One region of the Micromonospora sp. ANENR4 genome, then DNA from elsewhere that is predicted to be linked to it. Evidence: predicted binding sites of a transcription regulator. Region 1 holds the regulator's gene; the other holds the start of a gene.

The links. Region 1 encodes HspR, which represses chaperone genes until heat shock. Its sites were predicted from a motif close to TTGAGTNNNNNNNACTCAA; they were not measured.
Region 2: lon (endopeptidase La) is a predicted target of HspR. The motif match lies at 4,780-4,798, and genes of this name have one in related genera.

The regions. Positions count from the first base shown of each region.
Region 1 covers NZ_JADKYQ010000005.1:52,825-59,573, reverse strand. Annotated here, with positions in the region: gene IRY44_RS10150 (ABC transporter) at 1-810, opposite strand, end outside; gene dnaK (molecular chaperone DnaK) at 1,021-2,883, shown strand; gene grpE (nucleotide exchange factor GrpE) at 2,932-3,669, shown strand; gene dnaJ (molecular chaperone DnaJ) at 3,749-4,924, shown strand; gene IRY44_RS10130 (heat shock protein transcriptional repressor HspR) at 4,949-5,389, shown strand; gene IRY44_RS10125 (hypothetical protein) at 5,566-5,772, shown strand; gene IRY44_RS10120 (hypothetical protein) at 5,946-6,374, opposite strand; gene IRY44_RS10115 (cation:proton antiporter) at 6,538-6,749, opposite strand, start outside.
Region 2 covers NZ_JADKYQ010000002.1:395,297-402,045, forward strand. Annotated here, with positions in the region: gene IRY44_RS05020 (helical backbone metal receptor) at 1-393, opposite strand, end outside; gene IRY44_RS05025 (DICT sensory domain-containing protein) at 427-1,518, opposite strand; gene IRY44_RS05030 (DUF2726 domain-containing protein) at 1,625-2,491, shown strand; gene IRY44_RS05035 (hypothetical protein) at 2,802-4,034, shown strand; gene IRY44_RS05040 (Lsr2 family protein) at 4,239-4,586, opposite strand; gene lon (endopeptidase La) at 4,821-6,749, shown strand, end outside.

The DNA.
Region 1 (6,749 bases):
GTCCACCCAGGTCTCCGGCAGCACGAACAGCGGGGAGGCGCCCAGCTCCTGCTCGGCGAGCATCTCGGACAGGTGGGCGGCGACCTCGTCGGCTGCCTCCGGGGGGACCCGGTCCAGCACCATCGCCACTGCGGTGCCCCGGGCCCGGGCGCTGCGCAGTAGTTCCCAGGGGACGGCGTCGGCGTACCGGGCGGCGGTGGTGACGAACAGCCAGAGGTCGGCGGCGGCGAGCAGCTGACCGGCGAGCGCCCGGTTGGCGTCGACCACCGAGTCGATGTCGGGCGCGTCGAGGAAGGCCAGGCCGGGCGGCAGCGCCGGCGCGGTGACCAGGTGCAGGGTGCCCGGCTGCTCGCTGGGCTCGGTGGTCCGGGTCAGGCCGGGCAGCAGCTCGCCCTGCCGGAACCAGGCCGCGTCGGTCGGGCTGCACACCAGCACCGGGGAGCGGGTGGTGGGGCGGAGCACGCCCGCCGCGCTGACCCGAGCCTGGACCAGGCTGTTGACGAGCGTCGACTTGCCGGCGCCGGTGGAGCCGCCGACGACCACCAGGAGCGGGGCGTCGAGCCGGGCCAGCCGGGGCAGCAGGTAGTCGTCGAGCTGGTCGGTGAGGCTGGTGGCGGCGTGCCGGGCCGGCTCGGCCGAGGGAAGGGTGAGCGGGAAGCGGGCCGCGTCGATCGCCGCGCGCAGGCCGGTGAGCGCGGCGGGCAGGCCGTCGGCGGCGTGAGCAGGCTGATCGTCGCCCGTGGTGGGCCCGGTGCGGGCTGCGACGGCGGGCGCGCCGGCACGGGTGGCGGAATCGCCATGCGTCGTCACCGCTAAAGCGTGCCCGACCGACGCAAGGTAAGACAACCGGACAGTAGTAACGGTCGGGTTGCGCCGGGTCGGCTCAACCCCGACTTGCGGATTGGCGATCGCGTGGCACTATTGAGTCAAGTTCACTCAACTTGTGGTGCGGTCGCTTCCCGGCGACCCGCCGGGCAGGCCGTCTGACCTGCTCACCCGTTACGAAGCGAGGAAGCGAACATGGCACGTGCGGTCGGCATCGACCTCGGCACGACGAACTCCTGCGTCAGCGTTCTCGAGGGCGGTGAGCCCACCGTCATCGCCAACGCCGAGGGCTCGCGTACGACTCCCTCGATCGTCGCGTTCGCCCGCAACGGCGAGGTGCTCGTCGGTGAGGTCGCCAAGCGCCAGGCGGTGACCAACCCCGACCGGACCATCCGGTCGGTCAAGCGTGAGATCGGCACCAACTGGACCGTCGACATCGACGGCAAGAAGTACACCCCGCAGGAGATCTCGGCGCGCACGCTGATGAAGCTCAAGCGGGACGCCGAGGCGTACCTGGGCGAGCAGATCACCGACGCGGTGATCACCGTCCCGGCCTACTTCAACGACGGGCAGCGCCAGGCCACCAAGGAGGCCGGTGAGATCGCCGGCTTCAACGTGCTGCGGATCGTGAACGAGCCGACCGCGGCGGCCCTGGCGTACGGCCTGGACAAGGGCTCCAAGGAGCAGACCGTCCTGGTCTTCGACCTCGGTGGCGGCACCTTCGACGTGTCGCTGCTGGAGCTGGCCGAGGGCGTGGTGGAGGTCAAGTCCACCAGCGGTGACAACCAGCTCGGTGGTGACGACTGGGACCAGCGGATCATCGACCACCTGGTGAAGACGTTCCGCGGTGAGCACGGCATCGACCTCTCGCAGGACAAGATGGCCATGCAGCGGCTCAAGGAGGCCGCCGAGAAGGCCAAGATCGAGCTGTCCGCCGCCACCACCAGCAACATCAACCTGCCGTACATCACCGCCGGTTCGGCCGGCCCGCTGCACCTGGACGTGACGCTCAGCCGCGCCGAGTTCCAGCGCATGACGCAGGACCTGCTGGACCGCTGCAAGGGCCCGTTCGAGCAGGCCGTCAAGGACGCCGGCATCAAGATCTCCGACGTCGACCACGTCATCCTGGTCGGCGGCTCGACCCGGATGCCGGCCGTGACCGACCTGGTCAAGCAGCTCACCGGCCGCGACCCGAACAAGGGCGTCAACCCGGACGAGGTCGTCGCCGTCGGCGCCGCCCTCCAGGCGGGCGTGCTCAAGGGCGAGGTCAAGGACGTCCTGCTGCTCGACGTGACCCCGCTGAGCCTGGGCATCGAGACCAAGGGCGGCATCTTCACCAAGCTGATCGAGCGCAACACCACCATCCCGACCAAGCGCTCCGAGGTGTTCACCACCGCCGACGACAACCAGCCGTCGGTGCTGATCCAGGTGTTCCAGGGCGAGCGGGACATCGCCGCCTACAACAAGAAGCTCGGCACCTTCGAGCTGACCGGTCTCCCGCCGGCCCCGCGCGGCGTGCCCCAGATCGAGGTCACGTTCGACATCGACGCCAACGGCATCGTGAACGTGCACGCCAAGGACCTGGGCACCGGCAAGGAGCAGAAGATGACGATCACCGGCGGCTCCTCGCTGCCGAAGGACGACATCGAGCGGATGCGCCGGGACGCCGAGGAGCACGCCGACGAGGACAAGCGCCGCCGCGAGGAGGCCGAGACCCGCAACGTCGCCGAGGCGCTCCAGTGGCAGACCGAGAAGTTCCTCGCCGAGAGCGGCGACAAGCTGCCCGGCGAGAACCGCGACCAGCTCAACGAGGCGCTCGGCGAGCTGCGCAGCGCCCTCGGCGGGCAGGACATCGAGAAGATCAAGTCCGCGCACGAGAAGCTGGCGCAGGTCTCCCAGCAGGCGGGCTCGCTGCTCTACGCCCAGCAGCAGGAGGGCGAGCAGACCGCATCGGGTGCGGCCGGGCCGGGTGCCGGCGCGGGTGCGGCCGGTGGCCCGAAGGCCGGTGGCGACGACGACGTGGTCGACGCGGAGATCGTGGACGAGGACAAGAAGTGACATCCGGTCCCGGACACGATTCGCACCGCAGAGGGATGAGGTAACCGCATGACGGACAAGCCACGAGCGGCCGACCCGGGTGCCACCGGGTCGGCGCCGGGCGCCGGCAAGGACACCGGCGACGAACCCCGGGTCGTCATCCGCGACAAGCGCAAGCTCGGCAAGGTGACCGAGCAGCCGGCGAACGACGCCTCGGCGGCCGACGCGGCCGCCGACGCGCCCGCCGAAGGGCTGGTCGAGGAGGCCGAGGTCGTGGTCGACGAGATCGGCGGCGAGGCCGAGGTCAGCGGTCCGACCGTGGTCGACTCGCCCGCCGAGCCGAACGGCGGGCCCGGCACGGACACGCCGCTCGGCGCCGAGCTGGAGTCGCTCCGCACCGACCTGGAGGAGCTCACCCGGGACCTCCAGCGGGTGACTGCGGAGTACGCCAACTACCGCAAGCGGGTCGACCGGGACCGCAACCTGGTCCAGGAGCAGGCCACCGGGGCGGTGCTCACCGCGCTGCTGCCGATCCTCGACGACCTGGACCGGGCCCGCGAGCACGGCGACCTGGTGGGCCCGTTCGGCAGCGTGGCCGAGCAGCTCACCGGCGCGCTCGCGAAGTTCGGCCTGACCGCGTTCGGTGAGCAGGGTGACCCGTTCGACCCGACCCGGCACGAGGCGGTGGCGCACCAGACCTCCGCCGACGTGACGGAGCCGACCTGCGTACAGGTCATGCGCCGTGGTTACCAGCTCGGCGAGCGGCTGCTGCGGCCCGCCATGGTCGCGGTCGCGGACCCGGAGTAGTGCCGACCCGTGACGTCCCGCCCGCCCGCACCGGGCGGGCGGGGCGACCGGGGTTCGACCCGTGGAAGGGGGTGGACCGGTGAGTTCCAAGGACTGGATCGAGAAGGACTACTACGCCGCGTTGGGCGTGGACAAGTCCGCCTCCTCGGACGAGATCAAGAAGGCGTACCGCAAGTTGGCCCGGGAGTCGCACCCGGACCACAACCCCGGCGACACCGGTGCCGAGGAGCGGTTCAAGACCGTCTCCGAGGCGTACGCGGTGCTCGGCGACGAGAAGAAGCGCCGCGAGTACGACGAGATGCGCTCGCTGTTCGGCTCCGGCGCCTTCCGGCGCAGCGCCCGCGGCGCGGGCCAGCCGGGCGGCATGCCGTTCGACGTCTCCGACCTGTTCGGCGGTGGCGACAACCGGTTCAGCGGCGGCGGCTTCACCGACCTGTTCAGCTCGATCTTCTCCGGTGGCGGGGGCGGCGGAGGCCCGGCGCGTCCGCGCGGCCCGGCCCGCGGCCGGGACGTCGAGACCGAGGTGGCGCTCGACTTCGACGACGCGGTACGCGGCGTCACGCTGCCGCTGACGCTGCGCGCACCCGGCGTCTGCGACACCTGCCACGGCAACGGCGCGAAGCCCGGCACCCAGCCGGTGGCCTGCCCGGTCTGCCACGGCGCCGGGGTGACCACCCGCAACCAGGGGTCGTTCAGCTTCTCCGAGCCGTGCCGCAACTGCCAGGGCGTCGGCACGATCGTCGAGGAGAAGTGCCCGGAGTGCCACGGCACCGGCGGTGTCACCAAGACCCGCACGCTGAACGTGCGCTTCCCCGCCGGGGTGGCCGACGGGCAGCGGATCCGCCTGGCCGGCCGGGGCGAGCCCGGCGAGCGGGGCGGTCCGGCAGGCGACCTGTTCGTGCAGGTGAAGGTCCGCCCGGACGAGCTGTTCGGGCGCACCGGGGACGACCTGACCCTGACCGTCCCGATCACGTACGCCGAGGCGGTTCTCGGCACGGACCTGCGCGTGCCGACCCTGGACGGGACGGTGACCCTGCGGGTGCCACCGGGTACGCCCAGCGGGCGGGTGCTGCGCGCCCGCGGCAAGGGCGTCGTACGCAAGGACGGCCGCGCCGGTGACCTGCTGGTCACGCTCGACGTGGTGGTCCCGGCGAAGGTCTCGGACGAGGCGCGGGCGGCGCTGGAGACCTTCGCGGCGCAGACTCCGCCCGCCGCGCGGGAACATCTCGACGCGCGGGTACGTCGATTCAGTTGACGGCGGCACCGGAGGTGAGCGGGCATGTCGGAGGAGTACGTCGGCTCGGGTGACCCGGCCTACGAGGCCAAGGTCTTGATGATCTCGGTGGCCGCGCGGATGGCGGGGATGCACCCCCAGACGCTGCGCCAGTACGACCGGCTGGGCCTGGTGCAGGCCGGCCGGGCGTCCGGCGGCGGTCGCCGGTACAGCGTCCGGGACGTGGTGCTGCTCCGCGAGGTGCAGCGGCTCAGCCAGGACGACGGGATCAACCTGGCCGGGGTCAAGCGGATCATCGGGTTGGAGCGGCTGCTCGAAGAGGCGCAGCAGCGGGTGGCCCGGCTGGAGGCGGAACTGGACGCCGCGTACCGGCGGATCGCCGAGCTGGAGTCACTCGGCGGCTTCCCCCGCGGCGACCTCGTGCCCACCAACCGGACGTCCACCGCGCTCGTCGTCTGGCGTCCGCGCCGCGCTCCCGACCGCTGACCTCGTACCGGAAGGCCGGTGCGCCCCGCTCCCCCGGGGCTGCGCCGGCCTTCGTCGTTCCCCGGGCGGTCCGCCGCCCGGCTCGGGGAAAGCCGGGGTACGGCAGAGCAGGGTCGACTAGGCTTTCCGCAGGGCAAAAAAGCCTCAAATCGGACTCCGGGCTGGCGGGGGGAGCCATGACGGAACCGGCGAAGAAGGTGGCCGAGCGCGCGGAGGAACGGCTGGAGAAAGTGGCCGAGAACGTCCGCGAGCGGTTCGACAGGGTCACCGAGGGACGCTTCAGCGACAAGGTCAAGGAAGGGCGCTTCGCCGACCAGACGGACCACGGCGTGGACCGGGCGCGGGACGACGAGCGGCGCAAGAAGCAGGGCGGGTCGACCTAGACGGCCTGCCGACGTGCGGGCCGGGATCCACGGGGGATCCCGGCCCGTTCGTGTCCCGCCCCTCGCGGTCGATCATGAAGTTGGCGGAGACAAACCGGACACCAAACACCGCCAAGTTCATGATCGACCAGGCGGGTCGGGTCGAGGTGGCTGGGCGACGCTGATCCGGGGGGTCAGAGGCGGCGGTTCTCGCGGACCAGGCCGCCCTCGCACCAGTCCCGGTAGACGAAGAGATCCGGCCGGGCGAGCAGCACCCGGCTGTTGTGCGCCCAGTTGCGCATCAGGTCGTCGCCGGACTTCTCGGCCTGCTCGACCAGCTTGCGGAACCGGCGCTTGGGGTGGGCGCGGAAGTTCGTCCGGATGCCGTCGGCGGCGTAGATGTAGAGGCAGTGCAGCGCGAACCGCCGCGCCGGGCAGCCCTGGTCCATCGCCAGATCGAACAGCGTCTGCACCAGGTGGTCACCGGCGACCAGCAGATCCCAGTCCGGCGGCATCGAGGTCAGCGGCACCGAATCCGGCTGATACGCCCACGACCGAAGCTCGGCGGGCGAGGGATCGACCGGGTTGGCGAAGCCGCGGAACGTCTCTTCCTGCACGCTCACCGGCCGACCTTCCGCTTGCGCTGGCGGGGGCGCAGGCCACCCGCGGACCCTGGCTGCTGGGCCGAAACGTTAACGCGGTTGGACAGAGCAGGGGTAGACCTTCCCGGGATCAATTTGACAACGCCGGGCCGGATCTGCCCTCGGCTGATCCGGCCCGGCCCGGTCAGTCGCCGGAGCCCAGGGGCAGCGGCGCGGGCGGACGAGCGGCGGCGGCGCGGGTGCGCAGCCACTGCTTGAACCACGGGCTGTCCGGCAGGCGGGCGAGCAGCGGCCCGGTCACCACCGTGATCAACACGTACGCGGTGGCGAGCGCGGCGAGCTTCGGCTCCACCGGGTAGACGGCCGCGACGGCCAGCCCGGCGATGACGATGGAGA
Region 2 (6,749 bases), on a different contig from region 1:
GGCGGTGCGGACGTGTCCCGGCGAGGGCAGCGCGGCCCAGGCGTGGCGGGCCTCGCGCAACCACGGCGGCTCGGCCGGCACGCCGAGCGCGACGACCAGCTCACCCAGCTGGTCGAGGGCCTCCGGCACGGTACGCGGGAAGGTGACCCGGACCGGCACCCCGGCCGCGCGCAGCGCCTCGGCGTCGGCCAGCCGGTTCTCCTCCTCGTTGAGCAGCACCAGATCCGGCTCGAGCGTGAGCACCCGCTCCAGGTCCGGGTACTTCGTCCCACCGACTCGGGCGACGTCCAGCCCGGCCGGATGGGTGCACCAGTCGGTCGCACCGACCAGCACCTCCGGGCGGGTGGCCGCGACCGCCTCGGTCAGCGACGGCACCAGCGACACCACCCGCACCGCGTCTCCCTCTCCTCGAACCGGACCGGCCGGTCAGCGGGCCGGCGCGGGCACGGCGTCGGCGTTCTCCGGCGGCAGGCCCGCCACGGGCAGGCCCTTGCGTACCGCCCAGTCGACGGCGGCGCGCAGGTCCGCGGTGGGCAGCGGCCGCCGGGTGGTCACCCCGACCGCCGCGTGCACGATGTACGCCATGAACGGGTACGACCGGGCCAGCGCGCCGATCGCGTCGTGCAACCGGCGTACCACGTCCAGCGCGGCCGGTTCGTCGAGTCCGGGCAGGACGAGCTGGAACTCGTTCTCGGTGACGCGCACCGCGCGGTCGACCGGCCGCAGCACGGCGGTGATCGCGGTGAGCACGGCGTGCCCCTCGCGGGCGACACCGCGCCGGCCGAAGCGTTCCGGCGAGCCGGGCGGCGCCTCGACCCGCAGGCCGACCAGCGCCACCGGCAGCGTGCCGGAGGCGGTCACCCCGTCCGCGCCGGACCACCGGGCCAGGCCTGATTCGTCCAGCATGGTCTCGGCCGGCTCGACCGGCTGGTGGTTCCGGTCGCCGCGGCGGGCCAGCATCCGCAGCGCCGCCTCGGCGCGCGGCTCGCCCGGCCCGGCCGGGATGTCCCGCACCCGGGCGATCGCCTCGTCCAGCGCGGTGCGCGCCGCGGCGGGCAGCCGCTCGGCGAGCTGCTCGCGCAGCCGGATCACCTCGTGCAGCGCCTCGTCGCGGCGGAAACCCCAGCGGCCCTCGAACAGCCGGCCGGCCTCCAGCGTCGGCGCGGGCGCCACCTCGGCCCGGTCGTGCGCGACGAGTGTGGCGCCGAAACGCGGGCTCAGCGCGACCACCGTCCACTCCCGGGCCAGCGCCTCCGCCTCGTCCAGGGTCACGCCGTACGCCCCTTCGGGCAGGTCGGGCGGCGGTCCGCCGACCATCGCCACCACCGTCACGGCGGCACGGCCGGCGATGCGCCGGTAGACCTCGCGCTCCCGGGCGAAGTACGGCAGCCGCTGGAACAGCGCGAGCACGACGAGCGGGCCGTCCTCGGCCTCGGCGAGCGCGGCGCGTTCGATGGCGTGGGAGACGGCGACGAGACTGCGTTTGGTGAACTGTTCCGGGGTCCGTCCGCTGGGCACGGGCAGAGCCTAGAGGGACGGACGCGGTAGCGCACCGGGCGGCCGTACCGACTGCGCCGCACCGCCTAGACTCGGGGGTCGACCGGACGAGGGGGATCGGGGCGAGATGACGAGCACAGGCAGCGTGACCGCCTCCTGGCTGCGGCCGGTCCCGCCCGGCGTCGCGCCGTCCCTGGTCCGGGCCGGCCACCTCGGTCACGCCGGCCGGCGGCTCGGTGACCTGGTGCAGGGCCGCCCGCCGGGGGTCACCGGCAGTCAGTGGAGCACCGCCGGGCGGGCGTCGCTCGACCTGGTGGTCTGCGCCGCCGACACCGAGCTGCCGCGCTTCGCGGTGCGGTTCACCACGCCCGCTCCGGACGGGTCGCCGGCCCGGCGGGAGGAACGGCTCACCGACGCGGTCTGCGCCGCCGTCGGCCTGCCGCTGGTGCGCGTCGAGTCGCCGGCGCTGGGCGGCGCGGAGCAGGTCCTTCGGTTCGCCGGGTACGTGCTGGACGCGCGGGCCTACGCCGACGGCACCGACCCGGACGCCGACGACGCGGTCGGGTTCCGGGACATCATCGGCCGGCTGCCGGACGGCCGGCGCGGACCGGTGAACGACCTCGGCGCGCTGGCCCGGGTCGAGGCGGTCGAGGCGTACGTGGCGGGCCGGATCGCCGACCCGATCGTGCGCGGACTGCACGTGCGCTGGACCGACGGGCCGGCGGAGGGCTGGGCCTGGGCCGAGGTGCGGCCCGGCCGCTGCCTGCTGGAGCGGGTCCGGCTGACCTCGCGCGGCTTCGCCTGCGGGGTCGACGCGGGGCGGCTCGCCGAGGATCTGGCCGTGGTGGCGCTGGGGGAGCGGCTGCGAGGCCTCGACGGCGCCGTGCCGTCCCTGCTGGACCGGGACGAGCTTCTCGGGCAGGTCCGTGCGCTCGCCGCCCGGCGGGACTCCTTCGACGGCGGCTTCGCCTTCGACCACCTCTGCGCCGACTGAACCGTCCTCGCCGGAGCGGACGGCGGCTTTTCGATTTTTTTCCGATCTCCGGTTGAACCTTCACCGACGGCGCTCCGTACCTCATCGGGAATGGACGCAGATCTTCCCCGCCGCGCCCGGACGGCGCGGAGACGGTGCGGAAAGGGCACCGTCGGCCATTGACGCGCGACTGAGCGTCGCAGTGATCTCACACCCCGAATTCGTCGGTCCGCCGGGATCACCAGTCAACTACCGGATCGAGAAGGAGAGCAATTCGATGCGCAGGTCCACACGGGCGCGCCGGTCATCCGGTAACGCGCGGAGCAAGCGGATGCTGGCAGTGGTCGGCACGCTCGCGGTCTTCGGCGGCATCGTCGCCGTCACCCAGATCTCGTCCGCCCAGGACCGGCGGACGACCACCCGCGCGGCCTCGGCGTCCTGCGTGCCCGCGAGCCCGGGGGCGACCGCCCCGGACGGCCAGGGCAGCACCACCCGTACCTGGCAGAACGGCCGCTGGGTCCGCAACCACTGGGGCGACGGTCAGATGTCGCCGGCCGAGTGCCAGCAGACCAACGCGGGTGGTGCCGGCGCCGGCACCCCGACGGTGGCCTGCCCGGACGTCCGCGGCCGGCTGCCGCAGGTGCCCGGCCGGGCCCGTGCCGAGGTGGACCGCACGCTGGCGCTGCTGGAGAGCCAGATCGCCGAGGCGAACCGGCGGCTCGCGGCGGAGGGCCGCAACGGCGGTGAGTTCATAGACAACGCGATCCTCGGTCCGCTCGCGGACAAGCGGACCGCGGCGCTCAACCGGATCGCCACCGCCATCGGCCGGTTCGCGCAGCGCCCGCAGGGCCTGGACCAGTTCGCCCGGTGCGCGGTGAGCGACACGCCGCAGAGCGGCGGTCAGAACGGTGGCGGTCAGAACGGCGGCAACAACGGAGGCCAGAACGGCGGGAACAACGGCGGGAACAACGGCGGCGGGAACAACAACGGCGGCGGCCAGAACAACGGCGGCAACAACGGCCTGAACGTGCTCGCCAAGGACTGCTCCGGCAGCCAGCTCCAGGCGCACGACGGTTTCCAGAACGGCAACCGGTGTGTGAGCACCGCATTCGGTGAGGTGGGTGCCGCGGCGAACAACCCGTCGCTGCTGATCACGCAGTTCCCGAACCAGGTGCGGCGCAACCAGCCGTTCACGCTCCGGGTCACCACCAAGAACCTGGTGCGGGACCGCTTCCTCGCCGCCGGTCAGGGCGGCTACTACCTGGAGAGCTCGCTGCTCAACGGCCAGGGCCTGGTACGCGGTCACTTCCACACCGCCTGCCGGATGCTCGGCAGCACCCGGCAGCCCCCGAACCCGCAGGACGTGCCGGCGTTCTTCGTCGCCACCGAGGACGGCCGGGGTGGCAACCAGCCGGACGACGTGCTGATCCAGATCCCGGGCCTGGCGCAGTCGGGCGTGGCGCAGTGCGCGGTCTGGGCCGGTGACGGCTCGCACCGCATCCCGATGATGGAGCGGGCGAACCAGACCCCCGCGATCGACGTGGTGCGCATCCGGGTCAACTGAGCGACGCGACGGCCGCGGCCGTCCGGGGGACTCCTCCGGGCGGCCGCGGCCTTTCCGCGTACGGGAACGGTGGGAGGCGATCCCGGAGGAAATCTCGTGCCGTGGGTATCCGCCGGACGAAAAGCGCCGTGCGGAGAATGCCGATCGGGGCCACGCCGATTTCTCAGCGTGACCCCGGGATGCCCGACGGTGAACCGGTGACGGTCAGCGGTTCTTGTACGCCTCGACCACCGACACCGGGATGCGCCCGCGCTCGGAAATCTCGAACCCGTTCTTGGCGGCCCATTCCCGGATGGCGCGGTTCTGCTCGCGGTCCATTCCCGAGGTGCTCGGCCGGGTCGTGCGACGGGCGCCGCGGGTGATCTCGGCGGCTCCCCGGCCGATTCGCCTGCCAGCGCTGATGTACGGATCCAGGGCCTTGCGCAGGACGCCCGCGTTCTCGTCGGAGACGTCGATCGTGTACGCCACGCCGTCCAGGCTGAACTCGACGGTCCGATCGGCCTTTCCGCCGTCGAGGTCGTCGGTCAGAACGGTGATTACTTTCCTTGCCATCGCCATTACTCCCTGTGTCGGGCGGGGTGTGGCTAAGAGTTTGACCTACCGCGCGGTAATCCCGCAACAATAGCCGACTGTTTCCATTCGGCGGGTCGCGGTAAACGGTGCCGCCATTGGGCGCGGAGCGCCGGAACGGGAGCGCTCGGCGTGGCGTGGGTCACAACCAGGAACAAGGGGCATCTTTTGTTACTTGAGCCAGACACGCTCAACCAACGTGATGGCAGGTGTTCGATGGCAACTCTTCCGGTACTCCCACTGACCGACGCCGTCCTGCTGCCCGGGATGGTCGTCCCGGTGACCCTCGACCCGACCACCCAGGCCGCCGTCGACGCGGCCCGCGCCACCGGCGACAAGGAACTCCTGGCCGTGCCCCGCATCGACGGCGAGTACGGTTCCGTCGGCGTGGTCGCCACGATCGAGAAGGTGGGCCGGCTGCCCAGCGGCGAACCGGCGGCGGTCGTCCGCGGTCTCGCCCGTGCCCGCATCGGCTCCGGCGTGCCCGGTCCCGGCGCCGCGCTCTGGGTCGAGGCGACCACACTCGACGAACCCGCCCCGGCCGGCCGCGCCCGGGAACTCGCCCGCGAGTACCGCGCGCTCATGACCTCGGTCCTGCAGCAGCGCGGCGCCTGGCAGGTGATCGACGCGATGGAGCGGATGACCGACCTGTCCGAGCTGGCCGACTCGGCCGGTTACGCGCCCTGGCTCAGCCTGACCCAGAAGACCGAACTGCTCGCCGCGCCGGACGTCACCGCCCGGCTGGACCTGCTCGTCGGCTGGGTCAAGGAACACCTGGCCGAGCAGGAGGTCACCGAGCAGATCAACAGCGACGTCCGCGAGGGGCTGGAGAAGTCCCAGCGGGAGTTCCTGCTGCGCCAGCAGCTCGCCGCGATCCGCAAGGAACTCGGCGAGGACGAGCCGGACGGCTCCGCCGACTACCGCTCCCGGGTGGAGTCCGCCGACCTGCCGGAGAAGGTACGCGAGGCGGCGCTGCGCGAGGTCGGCAAGCTGGAGCGGGCCAGTGACGCCTCACCCGAGGCGGGCTGGATCCGTACCTGGCTGGACACCGTCCTGGAGATGCCGTGGAGCACGCGTACCCAGGACAACACCGACCTGGCCGCGGCCCGGGCCGTGCTCGACGCCGACCACGCCGGCCTGGCCGACGTGAAGGACCGAATCCTGGAGTACCTCGCGGTGCGCAACCGGCGCGCGGAGCGCAACCTCGGCGTCGTCGGCGGACGCGGCTCCGGCGCGGTGCTGGCCCTGGCCGGCCCGCCCGGTGTCGGCAAGACCAGCCTCGGCGAGTCGGTCGCCCGGGCGCTGGGCCGCAACTTCGTCCGCGTCTCCCTCGGCGGCGTCCGGGACGAGGCGGAGATCCGCGGCCACCGGCGCACCTACGTCGGCGCGCTGCCCGGCCGGATCGTGCGTGCGCTGCGCGAGGCCGGCTCGATGAACCCGGTCGTGCTGCTCGACGAGGTCGACAAGCTGGCCGCCGGCTACTCCGGCGACCCGGCGGCGGCCCTGCTCGAGGTGCTCGACCCGGCGCAGAACCACACGTTCCGCGACCACTACCTGGAGGTCGACCTCGACCTGTCCGACGTGCTGTTCCTCGCCACCGCCAACGTGGTCGAGGCGATCCCGGGCCCGCTGCTGGACCGGATGGAGCTGGTCGCGCTGGACGGCTACACCGAGGACGAGAAGGTCGCCATCGCCCGGGACCACCTGCTGCCCCGGCAGCGGGAGCGGGCCGGGCTGACCGGCGAGGAGGTCACCGTCGCCGACGAGGCGCTGGCGCTGATCGCGGGCGAGTACACCCGGGAGGCCGGCGTCCGGCAGCTCGAACGAGCCCTGGCGAAGATCCTGCGCAAGGTGGCCGTCGCGCTCGCCACGGACCCCGCGCCGGTGCACGTGGACGCCGGGAACCTGGCCCGCTACCTGGGCCGGCCGAAGTTCACCCCGGAGTCGGCCGAACGCACCGCCGTGCCCGGCGTGGCGACCGGCCTGGCCGTCACCGGCGCCGGTGGCGACGTGCTGTTCATCGAGGCCACCACGATGGAGGGTGAGCCGGGACTGACGCTGACCGGCCAGCTCGGCGACGTGATGAAGGAGTCCGCGCACATCGCGTGGTCGTACCTGCGGTCGAACGGACGGCGCTACGGGCTG